2 linked regions of the Acaryochloris sp. CCMEE 5410 genome follow. Each later gene encodes a partner of the first gene's protein in a complex. Links are inferred from orthologs where the notes say so. Each region holds a gene or a part of one and is shown on either strand. Other genes may lie near its edges. The genes, in order: lpdA and ON05_RS19645.

Region 1 (3,285 bases):
CTGACTCACTGACCACTAAGATATCTTGGTCTCGAAGGGCGGTCCCCTGCTGAGTCAGTAATTGGCAGGTGACCTCTAAATCGACTGTAAACGTCTCTAAATCTCGGTTATTGATACCGATAAGCTCAATTCCAGGAATATCCATGACCCTCTCTAACTCTGGGAGGGTATGCACCTCAACTAAGGCAGTCATCCCTAAAGATTTAATAATCTTGAGAAAATAGGTGAGGTCTTGATCGCTCAAAATGGCGGCAATCAGCAAGACTGCATCAGCTCCCCGAGATCGCGCTAGATAAATTTGGTAGGGATAGATCACAAATTCTTTGCAAAGCAAAGGAAGGCTGACGGCGGCACGAATCTGTTGTAAATAATCAAAGCTGCCCTGGAAAAATTCTGCATCCGTCAATACCGATAGACACGAAGCCCCAGCGGCTTCATAGGCCTGAGCAATGGCAACGGGATCGAAGTTTTCCCGGAGCACTCCTTTGCTGGGCGATGCTTTTTTGACTTCAGCAATCAGGGCAGGCTGAGTCTTGCCATGCTTTAACGCGTCCAGGAAGGATAGGGGGGGGTCACAATTGGCAACTTGCTTGCGTAAATCTAGAAGGGAGACAGAGTCCCGCATCTGCTCCACTTCCGTTTCTTTGAACCAAACAATCTTTTCTAGGATATTGCGAGGTTCATTTTCAGGGGTTTTAACCTGATATTGTAGCTCTTGAACATTAACGGCCACACTGGGGGGACGACGGCGAATTTCCATGGAGACCAAAACAGCTAGGGTCCAACAATTATAACGATTTAAGCGCCCCCCTTACTGTTCCAGGGTTTTTAGCGAGAACAGATTGCCATCAATGGGCGAAGCCTGCTGCTGCTCGCTTGAAGGCCTCATCGATCACCTCAGAAATGGTCGGATGGGTATGTACCAAATGGCTCAAGCTCTGGACTGGCTGCCCTTGGGCAACGGCATTAGAGACTTCATGAATCAGATCGGCGGCATGGAGGCCAATAATATGCCCCCCTAAAATCTCCCCTGTGTCTTCACGGTAGATTAATTTGGCGAGGCCGTCTGCCTCACTTTCTGCCAGGGCTTTGGAATTGGCTTTGAAATAGGATCGGACTGTTTTAATTTTAAATCCTTCCGTTTTGGCTAACTCTTTGGCTTGGGGTTCCGTTAAACCGACAAAACTAATTTCAGGATGAGTGAAGGCAGCAGCAGGAATACTGCGGTAATTAACGTCCCGAGGACGTTCGCAGATGTTCTCCACGACCACAATCCCTTGGGCAGAAGCGGCATGAGCCAGCATCATTTTGCCCGTTGCATCACCAATGGCATAGACGTGGGGGACTACTTCGCCTTGGCTTAACACCTGCATCTGATCATTCACTGGGATAAAGCCCCGTCGATCCGTATCCACACTAATGGCCTCTAAACCCAAATTATCCGTGGCTGGAATTCGCCCGGTTGCCACTAGGCAGGCATCTACTTCTAAGACCTCTACCACTTCTTTGGTCTTGACATCCGCCAGCTCAATTACAACGGGAGAACCAGGGGTCACCTTCTTAGCCAAGCGACCGGCATGGGTTTCAATATCCCGTGGATCGATTAAAACGCGCTTGGCAATCTTGGCAATATCGGGGTCGAAGGTGGGCATTAGCGTATCTAGGGCTTCGATAATCGTCACTTCACTGCCTAAAGCGGTATAGACATCGGAAAATTCGAGGCCAATATAGCCGCTACCGATAATCGCGACCCAATCAGGGAGCCAAGACAAACGAATAGCATCGTCACTGGTAAAGACGGTGCGGCCATCAATTTCGATTCCTGGGGGAACCCACGGTACTGAACCACTGGCGATGATAATGTCACGGGCAGTAATGGTCTGTTCACCTGCATCGGACTTGACGACCACTTTTTGGTTGCCAATGACTTTGCCCCAGCCGTGAATAATCTCGACTTTTAGGCGAGTGAGGCTATTGGTGAGATTGCCGCGAATGGTATCGACAAGGTTATCAGCATGGGCAGCAATTTGACCCCGGTCGAAGTTCACTTGACCCAGCTGAATGCCTAGGGATTGCAGATGATGTTGATCGCGGAGTTCACGCACCCGCCCGGACGCTGCTAACAAGGCTTTGGAGGGGATGCAGCCCCGATTGACACAGGTGCCTCCCATATCTGCAGCTTCAATAATGGCAGTTTTCAGGCCACAGTCTACTGCATGCAAAGCCGCACCATGACCGCCAACACCAGCGCCAATAATTACCAGGTCATAGTCAAATTGTTGGGTCACGTTGCTCTCCCGATCAGGAATCAATTCGGCGGGTTAGATGAACAATTATCTAACATCCATTCCCTATTGTTCACTGGAGCCGGGGCTTTAAGCAAGCGGGTGAGCGCTCATGGGGTTAAAATCTGCAAACGTCGGTCAATCTTGCAGGTATGGGTTTGATCTGCAATAGCGGCAAACAGGGTATGCGCCTGCTTGAAATCCGCAATGGCGGCCTGACGATTGCCGTTCAACACTTGGGCACTGGCCCGATTGAAATAAGCCCGAGCATGGTCGGGATCTCGTTTGAGAATTTCGGAGTATTCCATAATTGCCCCCTGAAAATCCCCTAGAGCAAAGTGGGCATTGCCCTTACCCAAATAAATCTCTAGGACGTCCGTTTTCAGATGGAGGGCCGCCTGAAAATCACTGAGGGCCGCTTGCTTTTTCCCCAGTTGTAAGTAAGCATTGCCTCGATTGTGGAGGGCAGAGGCATTATTGGGGGCTTTCTCCAGAATGGCATTGAAAGATGCGATCGCATTTTGTAGCCGCATTTCTTGGGTGGAGTCTAAACCTTGCTGGAATTGCTGATCTGGTTCCGTCACCGACAAGAACTCCGCATTTAAATAATTGAAGTCTAACGGTCGGATAGCGGGCTTTGTAGCGGTCGATCGGGCTGGTGGGGCAGGAGAACGGGGGGCCGTTGCCGAGATATTCGCTGTGGCAGTTGCGAAGGGTCGAGGGGACCGCTGCTCCATCGCGAGAGGCAAAAACTCTCCTTCAAAGAGGAGGTATCTGAGGCAAGTCATGAGTCCCAAGTACAACATCCATACCCCTAAAAAAGGCCGATTACCATACCAGATCAAACCTAGGGCAATCGCCGCGCCACCGGCAATATAAGCCCCGTAGACATCATGGCCCGCTAGGGGATGTTGCTTGCGGGTCCACTCCCACTGCAGCCCCCTGAAAATATAGCCACCATTCAGGGGCACGAGGGGGACTAGAGAAAACATGGCTAGGA
Region 2 (3,139 bases), 2.1 Mb from region 1 along the record:
TTGTAAAGATGCCCATAGCGCCGCATCAAAATCTGGCCAGGTTTGAAAGCCAAATCTCTGCCGAAAAGCACCCGGTGCAATTCTGAGACCCTGTAAGCAGGCTTCCAAAGGTAGGGTGCCGGAGCCACAGAGGGGATCCATAAAGGCTAAATCGGATTGCCAGCCCGATAAGCGAATCAGAGCAGCCGCCAAGGATTCTTTTAAGGGAGCAGCCCCTACCGCTGGACGATAACCCCGTCGATGGAGGCTGCTGCCGGAACTATCCAGGCTAACCACACAGCGACCTTGATGGAGGTGAACGTTGATCCGCACGTCTGGAGTTTGGGTATCGATGTGCGATCTCGCTCCGAATTGCTGGCGCTGTTGATCGATAATGGCATTTTTAACTTGCAGGGCTGTGAAGTGACTATGGTTCAGCTGAGCTGTTTTCCCGGTGGCATCAACAGCCAAGGTATAGTCTGGGGTTAAATAATCCTGCCAAGGCAGTTTTTGGATGCCTTGGTAAAGATCGTCGGCATCATGGCAAGGGAACGCTTCTAGGCGCAGTAGAATCCGAAATGGCAGTCTGGCCCAGAGATTCATGTGATATAGCAATTTAAGATCCCCCTGAAAGGCTACTCCACAAAATCCAGGCTCAACGGATTGCGCCCCTAATTCTGTCAGTTCTTGGGCGGCTAAGGACTCTAGTCCTCGGGCAACGGTGGCAAAATATTGTCTGGGCATGACAGGGACCTCTTAAGAGTGGGCGGGAGAATCCCCAGCCACGACATCGCTTTGCTTATTGAAGCATTTTGGTTCGCGAACTGAATGGATGCCGTGACTTTCTCGGCAAAGGAGATAGTATGGATAGCCCTGAACAAGATAAAATTCAAACTGGATAGGCTTTGGTTTATCTTGCTATTCGTTTCGGAAAACTAACCCATGATTCATGAAGTGTTTATGCCTGCCCTCAGCTCCACGATGGAGGAGGGAAAAATTGTCTCTTGGTCTAAGGAGCCAGGTGACAAGGTCGAAAAGGGTGAAACGGTTCTGGTGGTTGAATCTGATAAGGCAGATATGGATGTGGAGTCCTTCCATGAGGGATATCTAGCAGCCATTGCAGTGCCTGCAGGTGGGGTGGCCAAAGTCGGTGCGGCCATAGGCTATGTTGCCGAAACGGAAGCTGAAATTGCTGAAGCGGAAAAGAAAGCATCTGCCGCTGAGTCTGCGGCCCCTGCTACGCTCACTCCGGCCCCCGCGCCTGCAGCTCCAGCCCCTGCTGCCGCAGCTCCGGCTCCTCCGGCTGCAGCCCCGGCTCCTGTTGCCACGATTCCAGCGGCTCCAGCAGCTACCTTAAACGGAGGCAGTGCACCGGCTGCTCCATCTAACGGTCGAGTGGTGGTTTCACCTCGGGCGCGGAAGCTCGCTAAGCAATTCAAAGTTGATCTCAATACCCTAACGGGCAGTGGTCCTCATGGTCGCATCGTGGCGGCTGATATAGAAGCAGCCTCTGGCCAAACCTCGACCACCGCCACGGCGCCAGCCGCCAGCACTGCTGCGCCTCAGCCATCCCTACCTGCCCCCGCTCCTTTACCCGCTGGAGCAGCAGCCGGTGAAGTGGTTCCCTTCAATACCTTGCAGCAGGCTGTGGTGAACAATATGGTGGCTAGCCTGGCCGTGCCCACCTTCCATGTGGAATATTCCATTGTTATAGATGCCCTAGACCAGCTGTATAAGCAGGTCAAGACCAAAGGTGTCACTATGACGGCCCTCTTGGCCAAAGCCGTGGCGGTTACCCTGCGCCAGCATCCCCTGGTCAATGCCAGCTGTGCCCCACAAGGAATCCAGTACAGCAGCGCCATCAATATTGCCGTGGCGGTTGCCATGCCCGGGGGCGGTTTGATTACGCCAGTTCTGCAACAGGCGGATCAGATGGATTTATATTCCCTCTCTCGCACTTGGAAAGATTTAGTCGCTCGCGCCCGTAGCAAACAGCTGCAGCCGGATGAATACAGTACCGGTACCTTTACCCTTTCCAATCTGGGAATGTTTGGGGTCAACAGCTTTGATGCCATTCTGCCCCCAGGGCAAGGGTCCATTCTGGCGATTGGTGGGTCTAAGCCCCAAGTCGTGGCGGATGATCAGGGCATGATGGGAGTGAAGCGACTGATGAATGTCAACATTACCTGCGATCACCGGGTGATCTATGGTGCCGATGCCGCTGCCTTTTTGAAGGATTTAGCGGAGTTGATTGAAACCAATCCCCAATCCTTGACTCTGTAATCCATAGATGGGAGCTTCATCATGAAGGCTTCTCCTTTTGTGAAGCTTCCGATTACAACGCATTTCCACATCACACCTAAAAATTGATCCGCTTATTTTAGGTGTGAATTAATCGTCCTGGCTGCGAAAAATACCAAAGGCGGCGGTGTAGCCATGAAGAAAGGTTGTGCCAGCAATGGGACCAATTTCGCCATTACAGAAAAAACCGCTGACCGGAATATTGTGAAAATAGCGTCTAAAGAGTTGAGAGTCGAAGTCGGGCTCTCCATAGAACCGCTCTCCTCGCCCTAAGCAATCAAACAGCAGGGCGGCTGTGGGCTGAGATTGATCTGGGGGCGATTTTTGGAAATAGTGTTGGAGCAGTTCTTCCAGTTCATCGGCAGAGGCTTGGGCATCTCGTAGGTGAAATTGAATCCGTTGACCGGGACGGATGCGATCGCCAATGGCAATTGCCCCAATGCGGGGGTCCACCCCAATTAAGTTGCGAATTAAAAAATCGCCTGGTTCTAGGTTTTGCTTAAACTCATTACAGACAATGCCCACCGAAAGGGAATGCTGGGCTAACTCTCGTTCGTCTTCATCTAAATCCTGAACCAAGGTTTGCAGGGCTTCCAAGGGCGTCTGTAGCTCGACTTCATCGGCATTAAACGTGGCTTCTACCGGAACAGTTTGCTCTTCCACCTGCAGCACAACGTTGCGCTCGGCTTCAGCCACCCGATAGGGTTGACCAATCGGTCGACATCCTTGGGCCACAATCGTTTCGATCATGATATTGCCACTCAGGGCAACGCCCACTGTGCCCTCGCGGTAGAGCTGGTCGTCACAAAACAGACCACTACCACTCCAGGAAGAACGACCACTGGCAAGACCGCCAATT

What was found.
Region 2: the proteins of lpdA (region 1) and ON05_RS19645 are in contact, whole or in part, in a crystal structure (PDB 1EBD), measured with the Geobacillus stearothermophilus proteins. The link is inferred for Acaryochloris sp. CCMEE 5410 from one-to-one orthologs. Residues at the interface, in WP_049624544.1 of Geobacillus stearothermophilus: Pro340, Ser341, Asp344, Tyr345, Arg403, Asp406, Val408, Glu431, Ala432, Gly433, Asp438; in WP_033016211.1 of Geobacillus stearothermophilus: Ile130, Ala131, Met132, Pro133, Arg136, Arg140, Glu141, Asn155, Arg157.

Annotation. Positions count from the first base shown.
Region 1 is NZ_AFEJ02000001.1:2,119,872-2,123,156, reverse strand. Bases 69-3,031 are described here. They hold lpdA (dihydrolipoyl dehydrogenase), read right to left. Parts: upstream 2,289-3,031; coding sequence 849-2,288; downstream 69-848. Other genes in these bases: ON05_RS09500 (tetratricopeptide repeat protein), read right to left, coding at 2,396-3,031; trpC (indole-3-glycerol phosphate synthase TrpC), read right to left, coding at 69-760. Outside these bases: more of trpC, read right to left, coding at 1-68; more of ON05_RS09500, read right to left, coding at 3,032-3,285. UniProt on the Escherichia coli protein: Lipoamide dehydrogenase is a component of the glycine cleavage system as well as of the alpha-ketoacid dehydrogenase complexes.
Region 2 is NZ_AFEJ02000001.1:4,265,615-4,268,753, forward strand. Bases 275-3,091 are described here. They hold ON05_RS19645 (dihydrolipoamide acetyltransferase family protein), read left to right. Parts: upstream 275-921; coding sequence 922-2,262; downstream 2,263-3,091. Other genes in these bases: ON05_RS19640 (class I SAM-dependent RNA methyltransferase), read right to left, coding at 275-723; ON05_RS19650 (FIST N-terminal domain-containing protein), read right to left, coding at 2,371-3,091. Also shown: more of ON05_RS19640, read right to left, coding at 1-274; more of ON05_RS19650, read right to left, coding at 3,092-3,139.